DNA from 3 places in the Serpentinimonas sp. SSL01 genome. Region 2 is predicted to be linked to each of the others. Evidence: predicted binding sites of a transcription regulator. Region 2 holds the regulator's gene; each other region holds the start of a gene.
The links. Region 2 encodes FliA, which starts transcription of late flagellar genes. Its sites were predicted from a motif close to CTAAAGTTTNNNNNNNNNNNGCCGNTA; they were not measured.

Region 1: a site for FliA is predicted at 2,253-2,279, ahead of fliS (flagellar export chaperone FliS). Genes of this name have one in related genera too.
Region 3: a site for FliA is predicted at 3,583-3,609, ahead of ACVMK0_RS01495 (flagellar protein FliT). Genes of this name have one in related genera too.

What each region holds. Positions count from the first base shown of each region.
Region 1 is NZ_CM150487.1:1,323,139-1,328,140, forward strand. Features, by position in the region: gene ACVMK0_RS06280 (ATP-grasp domain-containing protein) at 1-1,043, shown strand, start outside; gene ACVMK0_RS06285 (FkbM family methyltransferase) at 1,033-2,181, shown strand; gene fliS (flagellar export chaperone FliS) at 2,317-2,865, shown strand; gene thiD (bifunctional hydroxymethylpyrimidine kinase/phosphomethylpyrimidine kinase) at 2,915-3,787, opposite strand; gene ACVMK0_RS06300 (FAD-dependent oxidoreductase) at 3,978-5,002, shown strand, end outside.
Region 2 is NZ_CM150487.1:462,728-467,729, forward strand. Features, by position in the region: gene flhF (flagellar biosynthesis protein FlhF) at 1-1,201, shown strand, start outside; gene ACVMK0_RS02160 (hypothetical protein) at 1,194-1,934, shown strand; gene ACVMK0_RS02165 (RNA polymerase sigma factor FliA) at 1,909-2,625, shown strand; gene ACVMK0_RS02170 (hypothetical protein) at 2,655-3,104, opposite strand; gene flgM (flagellar biosynthesis anti-sigma factor FlgM) at 3,101-3,454, opposite strand; gene flgA (flagellar basal body P-ring formation chaperone FlgA) at 3,558-4,328, opposite strand; gene flgB (flagellar basal body rod protein FlgB) at 4,516-4,944, shown strand; gene flgC (flagellar basal body rod protein FlgC) at 4,957-5,002, shown strand, end outside.
Region 3 is NZ_CM150487.1:313,456-318,457, reverse strand. Features, by position in the region: gene ACVMK0_RS01520 (M48 family metallopeptidase) at 1-266, shown strand, start outside; gene rsgA (ribosome small subunit-dependent GTPase A) at 263-1,204, shown strand; gene ACVMK0_RS01510 (CobD/CbiB family protein) at 1,300-2,241, opposite strand; gene ACVMK0_RS01505 (CoA pyrophosphatase) at 2,326-2,985, opposite strand; gene ACVMK0_RS01500 (ComEA family DNA-binding protein) at 3,211-3,558, shown strand; gene ACVMK0_RS01495 (flagellar protein FliT) at 3,672-3,983, shown strand; gene fliE (flagellar hook-basal body complex protein FliE) at 4,034-4,369, opposite strand; gene fliF (flagellar basal-body MS-ring/collar protein FliF) at 4,547-5,002, shown strand, end outside.

The DNA.
Region 1 (5,002 bases), 860 kb from region 2:
TTGACTATTCAAACCGCGATGCGCTTCTGCGATTAGTAGAATCAGAAAAGTTCGATTACATTGTACCCACCTGCAACGATTATTCATACATGTCGTGCGCTTGGTTTGCCAAGCAATGGGGCTACTCAGGTTTTGATGGTTTTGATGTGGCATCAATAATCCACAACAAAAACAAATTTAGACTATTTACTCAGCAATACAGCCTTCCTGCACCGCGTGCCAACTGGCAAAATGGCGACGCGCCAATTGATGTAAGCGGCCTGAAGTACCCACTTCTTGTGAAGCCGGTAGATAGTTTCAGTGGTCGAGGTGTCACCAAAGTGTTGGACGTGTCGCAGATTGAAGTCGCAGTGGAGGCGGCGCGCCAAGCTTCTCGCAGCAGAGAAATCGTTCTAGAAGAGTTCGTCGATGGTGCTTTACACAGTCACTCAGCATTTATTCACGACCAAGAAATTGTAGTCGATTTTTTTGTTGACGAATTTTGCACTGTGTATCCATATCAAGTCAACTGCTCCAATCATCCTTCTCGGCTTGCTACCACCATTCAAGGTTCAGTTAGAGCGACGATGTTGCAAGTGGTCAAGCTACTCGGCCTCCAGGATGGTTTGCTCCACACGCAGTTTATGGTCAAAGGAGACCAGTACTGGATCATTGAATGCATGCGCCGCTGTCCGGGTGATCTGTATGGAAGTCTTATCGAGCGATCGACCGCTAGTAGGTACATGGATTACTACGTGCGTCCGTTCATAGGAGAAGTTATCTCTTGCTCATCCAAAACAGAAGTGTACAAACCGATCGGGCGACACACCATCTCCGCACAGAATCCGATGGCGACCTACACTTTTACGCACACCATTCCCGCATCCCGCGTACAAATAACACCTCTAAAGAACAGCGGTGAGCGTATGGAAGCCGCTCCATTCGATAAGTTAGCAATTTTGTTTGCAGAATTCCAAGATGAATCGACTATGCTGGAGGTGACTCCACGTTTTGCTGAGTTTGTCTGCATTGAATCCTTAGAAGGAGTCTATCTTGAAAACTGAGCCAAACACAGATCGCGCCGTAACCTCAATACAGAAATCAATTAGCAAGTTGATTTACGAACCACGGACTGAAGACATGCAGCACAAAATAGCTAACGTCTTTTGCTCTGAATTTTCAGCTCAGTCATCGCGCCCCAAATATATTTTTGGCATTACCGTTTATACCTGCAGCGTACTCGATCACATCAAGGTCGACGGCATCATAGACGATTTCACCAGCGAGATCGTGTTTCAGGGTATTCCTATCCTTAAAACCAAGGACATTGAGGCTAATGCGCTTGTATTGAATACTGCTTGCTTTAAGCCGCTGACGGTTAAAAAAAAGCTCGACGAGCTTGGCCTGCAAAATCTTGACTATTTTTCTTTTCTGAAATACTCTGGTTTTCCGGCTTTAAGGCCTATTACATGGAACGAAACGTTCGCTGATGATTTTCGCTCTTACACAGTCAATTACGAGTGGATTCACGACCTATTTGCCGATGAAGCGTCACGCACAATATTTCGCAAACTAATTAATTTCCGCCTCAATTTCAATTTGGATGATCTGCAGGGATTTAGTTCACGTGAGCGGGAGCAATACTTCGAAGATTTTTTGCAACTGGCACTTGCTGGAGAGACGTTCATTGATGTCGGTGGCTTCAACGGCTACAACAGCCTAGAATTTATCAAACGCTGCCCACAGTACAGCGCCATCCACCTTTTTGAGCCCGAGCCTGAAAACTACCTGAAGTGCATGCAACAATTGCAAGGCAGACCCAATATCTACTGCCATGCGCATGGTCTGTCTGATAAAAAATCTTTGTTGTGTTTCGAGTCATCGGGTTCGTCCTCGAAAATATCTTCAAAAGGCTCGATACAAATTGAGATTGAGCGGCTCGACGACGTGCTACAGGACAAGTTCAAACCAACACTTATCAAAATGGATATTGAAGGTGCTGAATTGCTGGCGATCGAAGGCGCGAAGCACACCATCATGACCTACCATCCGCGGCTTGCGATCTGCGTCTATCACAACGCTGGCGATTTTTGGCGCGTGCCACAAAAGATACTCGCACTGCGTAAAGATTACCGCATCTACCTGCGCCACTACTCGGAATCCATCTACGAAACAGTAATGTTTTTTATTCCGATTAAATAGGATCTGGCAGATCATCTGGAAGGCTACTAGCTTGCTTGCCCGGCCTGATTGATTTTTAAGGCAACCACTTCTCAAGTTGCCACCGAATCTGGCCGATATAAAGGCATCAACATCGTTTGCCCCAAGGCCAGCTCCATGAACACTTCCGCTCACCGCTCTGCCCGCACCTACGCCGCTGTGGGGCTCGATAGCCGTGCCGACGCCAATGGTCCGCACGAGGTTGCTTTGCTGTTGTTCGAGGGCCTACTCGACCGCATCCGCTTGGGTAAGCTGGCCATGGAGCAGCACGATCTGAACAACAAAATTCGCCACATCAACAAGGCGTTGCAAATTTTGGGCGAGGGCTTGCGCACGCACCTCGACATCAAGGCCGGAGGCGAACTGGCGCAGCAGCTCGACACGCTCTACGCCTACTGCTCGGTGCGGCTGCTGGATGCCAACGCACACAACGACGCCGCTGCGCTCGACGAGGTGCACAGCCTGATCAAGCCGCTGGCCGATGCGTGGCGTGAAGCCCGCCCGGCTGCGGGTGCGCCTGGCACCGAGTTGCCTGCAACGCCGCTGGATGCAGGCAACGCCACCGCCGAGGCCACTGCCCCTTACCCCGGAAATTATGGTGCGGGCCGTAGCAGCAGCGGCGCGTCATCGGGCTTGGGCGGCACGCTGCTTCGCTACGCAGCATAAGCTGACGCAACATCCAAATCCACGCGAGCGCTTGCGACGCGCTTGCGATTCAGCTGCCCACCCGCCGCAGCGCCAGCGGGGCAAAACCGTGGTTGAGCGGGCCGTGCCCGGCGCCGATGCGCGCACCCGCGCCGGCCTCGATGGCGGCGCGCACCCAAGCGTGTGCCGCCTGCACCGCTTGCGGCATGGGCTGGCCGAGCGCCAGTTGCGCGGCGATGGCCGCAGCCAGGGTGCAGCCGGTGCCATGGATGTTGCGGCTGGCGATGCGCGGCCCGCGTAGGCGCAGCCAAGAAGCAGAGGGGGTGCCGGCGCAAGCCAGCACATCGGTTAATTGCTCGCCCTGCAGGTGGCCGCCCTTGAGCAGTACGGCGCGCGCACCCAGCGCCAGTAGGTCGGCGGCGGCGGCGTCCAGCGCCGCTTCGCCGGTCAGGGGGCGCGCCAGCAGCAGCGCGGCCTCGTCGAGGTTGGGTGTGACCAGGCTGGCGCGCGGGAACAGTTCGGTGCGCAGCAGGGCCACGGTCTCGGGCTCGATCAGCGCGTCGCCGCTGGTGGCGACCATCACCGGGTCCAGCACCACCCAGGGCGGCGCGTAGCGGTCCAGCGCGCGAGCCACCACCCGCACCACGTCGGGCGCGTGCAACATGCCGATCTTGACCGCATCGACGCCGATGTCCTCAAACACCGCGGCCATCTGCTGCTCCAGAAAACTGGCGGGCACGGCGTGGATGGCGCGCACCCCAAGCGTGTTTTGCGCCGTCAGCGCGGTGATGGCGCTCATGCCGTAGCAGCCCAGCGCGGCAAAGGTTTTGAGGTCGGCCTGTATGCCGGCGCCACCGCCGCTGTCGCTGCCGGCGATGGTGAGCACTCGCGCGTAGCGCCACGGTTGGCTGGAAAGTGGAGCGTGGTCTGGGGCAGGCAACATGGGGGTTTCTTGAGGTGCGTCAAATACCATTATGGGTGCATGGGGGGCTGCACCAGAGCCGCAGCAGGCCCATGGTATATTTTCCCGGCTCCACCAGCGGCTGTACCGCCTGTACCGCGCAGCAGCCCAGACCGCGCCGCCCGAAGCTGGGTGGTTGCACCGATTTTTCCACACCGCCCACTGCCCCACCATGCCTGCCAACCGCCCCCACCCCGCCCCGGTGCTCATCTTAGGTGCTGGCCTGCTGGGCCGCTTGCTGGGCTTGGGGCTGGCGCGCAGCGGCCACCGGGTCACGATCCACGAAGCGCGCGCCGAATCGGACCAGGGCGCCGCCGCTTGGGTGGCCGCCGCCATGCTGGCGCCGCTGGCCGAAGCCGCCGTGGCCGAGCCCAACGTGGTGCGCATGGGGCTGTACGCGCTGCCGCGCTGGCGCGAGCTCATTGCCTCGCTGCGGCAGCCGGTGTATTTTCAGCAAGACGGCACCCTGATTTTGTGGCACCGCCAAGACGCGGCCGAGGCCACCCGCCTGAACCGCGTCTGGGCGCAGACGGTGCAGCAGGTGCCCGAACTGCAAGCGGCGCAGCCGCTAAACGCGCAGCAACTCGCCGCCCTCGAGCCCAGCGTGGCCGGGCACTTTCAGAGCGGGATCTATCTGCCCCAAGAGGGCCAGCTCGACAACCACCAGCTGCTGCAGGCGCTGGCGGCCGAATTGCCAGCTCTCGGCGTCGATCTGCACTGGCAGCAGCCCACCAGCTTGGCCCAAGCGCAAGACTGGCAACGCACGCACGGCGGCTGGGTGCTCGACTGCCGTGGCCTAGGAGCGCAAGCCGACTGGGCCGCCCCGGAACAGCCGCTGCGCGGGGTGCGCGGCGAGGTCGCCTGCCTGTACGCCCCCGGCGTCACGCTCCAGCGCCCGACGCGGCTGCTGCACCCGCGCTACCCGCTGTACATCGCACCCAAACAAGACCATTTTTTCGTCGTCGGCGCAACCCAGATCGAGTCCGAGGATTTGTCGGAGGTTAGCGCGCGCTCGGCGCTCGAGCTGCTCAGCGCCGCCTATGCGGTACACCCCGGCTTTGGCGAGGCGCGCATCGTCGGGCTGCAAAGCCAGTGCCGCCCCACCCTGCCCGACCACCAGCCGCTGGTGCGCGAGTGCGCGCCGCAGGTGCTGCAGATCAATGGCCTGTTTCGCCACGGCTACCTGATCGGGCCGGC
Region 2 (5,002 bases):
CCGCGAAGCCATGCAAAGTCCCCAGCGTTCGGAGCCCATGCCCAGCGAGCCCACTCACGCCCAGGGCGCGGCGCCTCCACGCCTCGCAGCGCCCGAGCGCGATGGCTTTCGGGTCCAGCCAGACGAGCACGACTTCCGCTTGCGCTTCACCCAGTCCGCGCCTGAAGCAACCAAGCCCAAAGCTCGGCCTGCGCAGTCCAGTCCGGCGCCCGAAGCGCCCAAAATTCCCAAGGCTGAAGCCACGCCCAATGCCGCTGCGCGCCTGACCGAGCAAATCGACAAGCTGCAAACGCTGATGGAAGAGCGCCTGAGCACCTTGGCTTGGCTCGGTCAGGCCAAGCAAAACCCGATCGAGGCCGGTCTGCTGCTCAAACTCATCCGCTGCGGTTACTCGCCCACGGTGGCGCGCGCCGTGATGGAGCGCCTGCCCGAGCGCTACGCTCCTGCCGAGGCCTTTCGCTGGACGCAAGAGGTGTTGGCGCGCAACCTGCGCACCCACCGCGAAGCGGGCCAGCTGTGCGACGAGGGCGGGGTGTTTGCGCTGGTGGGAGCCACCGGAGTGGGCAAAACCACCACCGCCGCCAAGTTGGCGGCGCAGTGCGTGCAGACCTATGGGCCCAGCAGCGTCGGCCTGATCACGCTCGACAGCTACCGCGTGGCCGGCTACGAGCAGCTGCGCTCCTATGCCCGCATGCTGGGCGTGGTGGCGCACCTGGCGCACGACCGCGCGGCGCTGCAAGACTTGCTCGAGCTGCTGGCCAACAAGCGCATGGTGATCATCGACACCGCCGGGCTTGGGCAAAAAGACCCACGCATCGCCGAGATGATGGAGCTGCTGGACTCACCCAGCATCAAAAAACTGCTGGTGCTCAACGCCGGCGCCCACGGCGACACGCTCGACGAGGTGGTGCACGCCTACGTGGGCAGCGGCCTACACGGCGTGATTTTGTCCAAACTCGATGAAGCCGCGAAGCTCGGGCCGGCGCTCGACACCTTGATCCGGCACCAGCTGGTGCTGCGCGGCCTGAGCACGGGTCAGCGCGTGCCAGAGGACTGGCAGCGCCCTGATGCCCCGACGCTGGTGCGTTTATCAATGGCCACCAGCAGCAAATCGTCTTTTGACCCCAAAGAGGCCGAGCTGCCCTTCTACTTTACCGAATCGGGCCAGGTGCGGGTGCCTTTGGATGGCCGCCATGTTTGAATCCGGCTTCGACCAAGCCACAGGGCTCGCGGCCCTGCACTTGCAGCCCCCCAAGCGCTTGTTGCCGGTGGTGCACAACCCCGACCCGGCGCTGGCGCAGGCGGCACTGCTGCGGCTCGAAGACGGTTTGATGAATTTGGGCTTAAGCGTGCTGCCGCTCGATGGCATGCCCGAGACCGGTGGCGCGCTTTCCAAGTCGAGCGTTTGGCTGGAGCAGTCGGAGCAGGCGCTGCCCGAATCTGGGGTGTTGCTCTGGCAGGCCCCGCTGGAGGCGTGGGCGGTGCGGTTGGCCGATACCCAGGCGCGCCCGCTGGTGCTGCTCAATGCGGCCCCGGCGAGCTTGGTGAGTGCCTACAACGCCATCAAGGTGTTGTGGCAGGTGGCGGCCCTGCAGGCGCTGGTGCTGTGGCTGCCCGATGCCGACCTAGCCGCGAGCCAGTCTGCGAATTGGGATCGAGGCATAGAGCCAGATCCGGTTCGAACACTGCGTCAGCAGGCTTTGCGTCACCTGGGTCTGAGGCCAGCGGTGTGGCCACTCGGGTATGATCGTCAGCGGGGTGTCTTGGACCCAGCGGCTGGCGAATCCTGCATGCAACGGGTTCTGGAAACGGCGTTGGTGCTGCAAGATAGCGTGAGACAACCCCATGTACATTCCTTTTCACACCAGTTTTTCGCGCTTTCAGCCGACCAGACCCGCTCAGTTTCTGATGTACACCGCCAAAGGCACGCTTGACCGCGATGCCCAACTCAGACGCCATAGCCCTTTGGTGCTCCGTTTGGCGCATCATTTGATGGCGCGACTGCCCGCCAGCGTCGATATCGATGACCTGATCCAGGTTGGGATGATCGGTCTCAACGAAGCCCTGACGCGCTACGACCCGGCGCAAGGGGTGCAATTCGAGACCTTTGCCAGCCAGCGCATCCGTGGCGCCATGCTCGACGAGTTGCGCGACGGCGACTGGCTCTCACGCAGCTCGCGCAAGCAACAAAAAGACATCGAGGCGGCGGTGCAACGGCTGGAACAGCGCCTGCAGCGGGCGCCGCGTGAATCCGAGATCGCGCTCGAGCTCGGGCTGTCGCTGCCCGAATACCAGGAGATGCTGGGCCGGGTGCGCGGCTCGCAGCTGGTCTATCTCGAGGACTTGACCGGCGGGACGGAAGACGAGCCGTTTCTCGACCGCTTTCTGCCCGCGGACGAAGGTGCCAACCCACAGGCTCAGTTGAGCGTGCAGCGCATGCGTGCGGCCTTGGTCGAGGGCATCAACAAACTGCCCGAGCGCGAGCAGCACGTGATGAGCATGTATTACGAACATGACATGAACCTCAAAGAGATCGCTGCCGTATTGGGTGTGACCGAGTCGCGCGTGAGCCAGTTGCACAGCCAGTCGATCGCCCGGCTGCGGGCCCGGCTTCGTGCCCACTAAAGCACGCGGGCCCAAACAGCTTCGGTGTTTCAGGTTTTGAAGTAGCCCGATGCTGCCCCGTTGCTCGAGGCGAAAGGGCTGGCGCGCCCAGCCAAGCGGCTATAGGCTTTGACGGCGTCGGCTGGGAAAAGCACATCAAGCGCACGCTGCGCTTGTGCCGACAGGCGGGTGTTGGTCTGGCTGATTTGCTGGATATCGGCGCCTAGGCGCTGCAATTGCAATGCAACCTCAGCAGGTACGGCCGCGCCCTGCGTGGCGGTTTTCTGCAGCAGCGGCAGGTGGTGGGCCATAGACCGGTTCAGTTCTGCGACGGCAGCAACCAAGGCATCCGCGTTTTCGCCATCTATAGATTCCAGCGCCAAGCGCTGCACCGCAGCAACAGCCCCGCGCAAGGCCGTCAAGGTCTCAAGTGCCGCGCGCCAACCGGGGTCGCCAGCAGGGGTGGGCGGGGGCTTGCGCACCAAACCCGGGTTGCTCATCGCATGGGGGCAGAGCCGGTTTCAGAGCGGGGTGCAGAGGCCGCCACGCCGAGCATTTCACGCGCCTGAACCAGCACCTGATCGGCGATGGCTTCGGCGTTGACCGAAAACGAACCGTTTTGGATTGCGCTGCGCATGGCCTGCACCTTTTCGGCGTTGAAAACGTCGGCGCCGGAGCGCGCCACGTTATTGGTCATGGTCTGGGTCACGGCCGAAAGCCGCACCTCGACACTGGCCGCGGTTGCGGACCCGGTGCTGCCAACCGCCTGAGCGGGCACGGCTGCCCGATCCAACATTCGCGTGGACGGACTAACTGCAGCAGGCTTGTCGGTGAGGTGATTGACGTTCATGACGCGCTCCAAACCCCCAGATAAGAGGGGCACTTGAGAGCCTTATCGGCCGAATGAAGCCCGACTTTAACCTTTTTTTGCGGTTCTGGCTATGGCGCTGGTGTCACAGGCGTACAGCGACTGTGTCGGCGTTGATGACCACCCCGTTCACGATTTGCCGATTCGGTAGCCGCACCCGCACCGCTTGGCCGAGCACCCCGTGGCTGAGCGCGGTACCACTGGCGCTTAGTGTAAAGCCCGCGCCATCGAGTTGCAATTTTACTTGGCTGCCCGAGGCAAACATTTGCGGTGCGCGCACCATGCCGTTGCGCAGCACTTGCCCAGGTTGCAGCGCGCTGACCGCCGCCAGGCCCAGCCATTGCTCGGAGCGGGTCAGCGGTGGCGAGGGGTGCGCGGCCCAGTCGATCTCGGTGAGCTCTAAGTCGGACTGGGTCAAGGTGGTACCGGCTCGCACTGGCTGGCGGATGACCCAAGCCGGGCCCCAGGCGCGCACCTCGATGGGCAAAAACACCGTCCAAGCCACCGGGCCTTGCACGCAGCGCAGCCCGATGCGGGTGCGGCCCCAGAGCCGCGTGTTGTTGGGCATAAAGGGTTCGACGCGAGCGCATGGGGCCAATTGCAGACGGCTGTCGAAGCGCCCAACCACCACCTCGGGGCGCAAGGGCAAGTCGGAGCTGGCTTGGGCGATCAGCTGTTCGTTGATCCAGCGCTCAGTCTGTTGCGACCAGGCCTGGTGTGCAGGGCTGGGCTGGGTGGAGGCGGCGGCACCGCTCAAGCCCATTGCGAGCGCCAATACCCACCCCAGCAGCAGGGCAGCATGCCGCACGCGGCTGCGCTGCGGCCTTTGGCAGGGGCAGAGTGGGTTCGGGCGCATGGGGGCAGGTGTGGGTATGGACGGTGTCGCAGCACTGTAGCCCAGTCGTGGGTGCGGGTTGAGCGGAAATAGCCGGCCAATGGGCCGCTTATTCAAGGCTTAACAAGGGCTCAAGTTTTCCACAATCGCGGCATCGGGGCCGAATTCGCTGCAAGCGCCCCCCAACCGCAAGCCGCAGGAGCGCAAGATGTTTGAGCCACTGACCCGGCGTCTCGAGTTCTTCTCGGACGCGCTGCAGTTGCGGGCCCACCGCCAGCAGGTGTTGGCCAGCAACATTGCCAATGCTGACACGCCCGGCTTTGTGGCGCGCGACTTCGATTTTCGCCAAGCGATGGACAGCGTGCGCTCGCGCGGCCCCGAGTTGCGCGCCGGGGCCATGCCAGTGCTCACCGGCGGCGACGCCCGCCACCTGCGCACGTCTGCAACCCTGGCCGACGTACCGGATCGCAACCGCGTGCAGTACAGCGTCCAGACCCAACCCAGCCTCGACGGCAACACCGTGGACCTAGACCAGCAGCGCGCCAACTTCATCCACAACGCGGTGCAGTACGAGTCCACGCTGCGCTTCATCAACGGCCACGTGCGCACCATGCTCAGTGCCATCCAAGGCCAGTAAAGGAGCACCATCGTGTCGATGTTCACCATTTTCAGCGTCTCGGGCAGCGCCATCAGCG
Region 3 (5,002 bases), 150 kb from region 2:
ACGGGGCGCTGGCGCTGATCCTGTTTTTGCTGGTGACGCCGCTGGTCGGTTTTTTTGCCTCACCTTGGATGAGCGCGCTGTCGCGCCGACAAGAGTTCGAGGCCGACGCCTTTGCGGCGGCGCACGCCGACCCGCGCGACCTCGCCAGCGCCTTGCTCAAGCTGTACCAAGACAACGCCAGCACCCTCACCCCCGACCCGCTCTACGTGCGCTTCTATTACTCGCACCCGCCGGCGAGCGAGCGCTTGGCGCGCTTGGGCGCATGAGGCTCCCACCGAGCGGCGCTTCCGGCGGCGCGGCGCTGAGCGACGAGCTGCAAGGCTTGGTGGTGGGCACCCACGGCCGCCACTGCTGGATCGAGACCGACGACGGCCGGCGCCTGCTGTGCCACCTGCCCGGCCGCAAAGACGCGCCGCTGGTGGGCGACCGGGTCTGCTGGCAGCCCAGCGGCGACGGCGGTTCGATCAGCCGCACGCTGCCACGGCGCAACGTGCTGTATCGGCAAGACGAGCTGCGCACCAAATCCTTTGCCGCCAACCTCGACCTGGTGCTGGTGCTGCTGGCCGCCGACCCGGTGTTTTCCGAAAGCCAGCTCAACCGTGCGCTGGTGGCCGCCGCTGCGGCCCATATCGACGCGTTGGTGGTGCTCAACAAACTAGACCTGGGCCCGGCCTTCGACAGCGCCTGGCAGCGCCTCGCCCCTTACCGGGCCTTTGGCCAAGACGTGTTGCCCCTGTGCCTGCACGAGGGCAGCGACCCGGCCACGCTTGCTGCCCTGCGCCAGCGCCTTGAAGGCCGCACGACCCTGGTGCTGGGCCCCTCGGGCACCGGCAAAAGCACGCTTATCAACCGGCTCATCCCCAGCGCCATGGCGGCCACTGGGGCGGTGTCGCGGGCGCTCAATTCGGGCCGCCACACCACCACCAGCAGCAGCTGGTATTGGCTTGATGGGCAGCGGCGTTCGGCGCTGATCGACTCCCCTGGGTTCCAAGAATTTGGCCTGCGCCACCTCGAGCCGCCGCAGTTGGCGCAGCTGATGCCGGATTTGGCCGCGCACTGCGGGCAGTGCCGCTTTTACAACTGCACCCACCTGCACGAGCCCGGGTGCGCGGTGCGCGCCGCCGTGGGCCTAGGGGTGCACGAGCAACGCTACCGGCTCTATGTGGATTTGCACCGCGAGCTCAGCGCGGCGCCGCGCTATTGACTCTGGCGGTGTGGTGCGCACGGGTTTGCACACGCAGGGGCCAAGGCCTAGACCCCCTAAACGCGCCCAGCCCAGCCCTTAGCTCTCACACCTCTCTACCAAGCGCGGGCAAACAGCGCCAGCGCCAGCAGCAGCAGCCACAGCAGCACGCCGCGCCACACCAGCCCCACCATGCTGGCCAGGTGCGCCAACTGGGGCACGCGCGCGTCCGACTCGCTCCAGCCCAGCTCGGGCGTGTACAGGGGCTCGCCCAGCGGGGGGCCGCTGCCTAGGCGCACGTTCATGGCTCCGGCGCTGGCAGCCAGCAGCAAGCCATCGTTGCCCTTGTTCAGGGCGCCGTCTTGGCGCCAGTTGGCGATCGCTTCTTCAAAATTGCCCACCACCGCAAAAGCCAGCGCCGTGGCACGCACCGGCAAGTAATCCACCACGTGCCAGCCGCGCCGCGCCGCCGCGGCCGAGGCGTCTTCGGCCTGCACCGTGGTGCGCACCGGCCAGTGGCGCGCCAAGTGCAAGGCCATGCGGTACAACACCGCCCCTGCCGGCCCCAGCCCGATGGCGGCAAAGGCCACGAATGCCACCATGACGCCGAATACATGGCGGTGCGCGGCCAGCACCGAGTGCTCGATCACGTGCCGCAGCAGCTCTTGCGGCGGCAGCTCGGCCACCTCCACCCCCTGCCAGCGCGCCAGTTCGGCCCGCGCCGCGGCCTCGTCGCCCGACTCCAGCGCCACCCGGATGGTGGTGAAGTGGTGGCTGAACTGCCTGAAGCCCAAGGTCAGGTAGAGCACCAACACCGCCCACGCAAAACCGAGCAGGCCGTGCACCCAGTTGAGCAGCCCGTAGATCAACACCGCCAGCACCACCGGCCCCAGCACCGCCAGCGCCCACGCCAGCCAGCCGTGGTGCCATTGCCCGGCATCAAGCCAGCGCCGGGCCGCAGCCGCCCACGCGCGCAACGCAGCATGCGCCGGGTTGTCGTCGTGCAAGGGGCGCGCCTGTTCGAGCACCAATGCAAAAATGAGGGCAAACAAGGTCATGGGTCGGCATCATAACCAGCGCGGATGCTTTGGGCCAGCTTTGGGCCAGCCATGCCCGGCAGCTTGATGCGGTGCGCCCTAGGCTCAAGCACTCAAAAGTCGGTACAGGTTGCGCAGCATGGCCGCCGTGGCGCCCCAGATGTAGCACTCGCGCGTGCCGTCGTGCCACGGCATAGAAAACCACTGCCGGCGGCGGCCTTGCCAGAGCAGTTCGTGGCGGCGGTGGTGCGCCGGGTTCATCAGATAGACCAGCGGCACCTCGAACACCGCCGCCACCTCGCGCGGGTCGGGTTGTAGGCGCTGGCTGGCAGGCACCAAGGCCAGCACCGGCGTGACGATGAAGCCGCTGCCAGTGGTGTAGTCGGGCAGCTGGCCCAGCACCTCCACCACCTGATGTGGCAGCCCGATTTCCTCTTGCGCTTCGCGCAAAGCGGCGGCTTGGGCGTTGGCGTCGCTGGCGTCGATCTTGCCGCCGGGAAAGGCGATCTGGCCGGGGTGGTCGGGCAACTCGGGGCTGCGCTCGGTGAGCAGCAGCGTGGGTTGCGGCCCGGTGCGCACCGCCATCAGCACCGCAGCGCGGCTGGGCGCACGCTCGATGAAGCGGGGTTCATGCCACAGCTCGGGCTGCCACGGCGGCGGCGCCGCCAAACGGCGCCGCAGCGCCAGCGGCTGGCACTCGGCGGGCGCCACGGCGGGCAGATGCGCATCGGTGCCCAGCACAGGCACTTGGGTGGGGTCAAACATCGTCGGTTGGTGGGGGCGTCGGCGCTGCAGGCACCAGGCGCCCCAATCAGCCCCAAGGCGCCCGCTGCAGTTAAGATCTTCGAATTGTGCAGTGTCGGGGTATGCACCACAGGAGAGGCAGCCATGGTCTACGTAGGCAAAGCAGTAAATCGCAGGGGGCTGCAGAGGCCATTGCAGTGGCGTGTGCAGCGGCAATCGAGGTGGAGCCTGGTGGCGGCAGCGTTGATGATCGGCGTTTTGCTGTTGCTGGCCTCGGCCGGTGCCAACGCCGTAGAGGCCAACCGCGCCTCCGCCTCCGACTTGGATGCGATCAAAGGCATCGGTCCGGTGATGCTTGAGCGCATCGTGGCGGCGCGGCAACAGCGCCCATTCGCCAACTGGAGCGATTTCTCCAACCGGGTGCGTGGAGTCGGCCCCACCACCGCCGCGCGTCTGTCAGCCAACGGTCTGCGGGTCAATGGCAAAGCCTTGGGGCAGGATGCACCGACCAATCCGGTGCGTTGGCAACCCATGGTGCCGCAGCCGCTGGAGCCGGTGCACCCTGCCAGCGCAGCCACCAAAGCCCAGAACTGAGCGGCACATTCCACCCAGTAAGCGCTCAAGTTGGCGCAGAACACTACGATATAGATAGCACGACTTGAGAATTTGTACAGATCTCATCTGGCCCTTCGACCCACCTGCCCACCATGTCCACCATGCCTACTGACCTGCTCGAGCACTACCAAGCGATCGAAAGAACCAGCCAAGCGATGCTCGACGCCGCGCAGGCGCACGACTGGGACGCCGTGATGCGGCTCGAAAGCGCCTGCGCCGTGCTGATCGAACGCCTGCGCGAACTCGGCCAAGAGGGAGATTTGACGCCCACAGAGCGCGCCCGCAAACAACGCATCATGCTCACGCTGCTGCGCCATGATGCCCAGATTCGGGAACTGGTTGAGCCCTGCGTCGATGATTTGTGGGCCAACCTGGGGCCGACTCGGTCCACTCTGCTGCATTGACGCTCCCTTATCGGGCTGCAGCCGCACCATCTAGAAACATACAAACGCCCTCATACCTGCATGTTCATCACATCGGTGTACGCCTGCATCATGCGGTTGCGCACATGCAAGGCGGCCTGAAAGCCGATCTGTGATTTTTGCATCGCAAGCATGGTTTGCTCCAAGCTCACGTTGGGGTTGCCGAGCTGAAATTCGGTCTGCAACTGGCCCGCGCGCTCTTGGGCGGCGCTGACGTTTTGCAATGCGGTCTTGAAGGCTTGCCCAAAGCCGCCGGCTTCGGGCACCGCCCCAGTCGGTCCACCCACACCCGATTCCAAGCCGGGCAGGCGCGCGGGGCGCGGGGCGCCTACGCCGACGGTCGTGGGGGGGGTGAGGCGCAATTCCATGGCTAGATCCTTGCAGGGCGGGTGGCTCAATGCGGTGAGTGGCTATGCTACGGCCGCTCACGCCCCGACTTGAGGCCGATAAAGCGCCCGTTCGCAGGGCTTTTTCCGCTTTAGATTCGGGGCCGGGCCACACACAATGCCCTCAGCCCCCAAAACCGTCCTCCCGCACCCACCCGCATGAACACCGCCGTCGCCACCGTTGACGCCCCACCCCTCCAAACTGCGGGCCCACCCAACCGCTTGGTGCAGGGCTTTGCGCGCCTCGACAGCGGCCGCAAGCTCATGCTGGGGCTGGGCGCAGCCGCCTTGCTGGCGCTGCTGGTGGCGGCCGCCCTGATGGCCGGCCGACCCGAGTTTCGGGTGCTTTACGCCAACCTCTCGCCCCAGGACGGCGGCGCGGTGCTCGAACAGTTATCACAAATGGGCGTACCCCACCGGCACTCCGAGGCCGGCACCGCGATTTTGGTGCCCGCCAACCGCGTGCACGACGTGCGCTTGCAGCTGGCGGCGCAGGGCCTGCCGCGCGGCAGCGTGGTCGGCTTTGAGCTGATGGACACCGCCCGCTTAGGAATGACGCAGTTCCAAGAGCGGCTCAATTTTCAGCGCGGACTCGAGGGCGAACTGGTGCGCTCC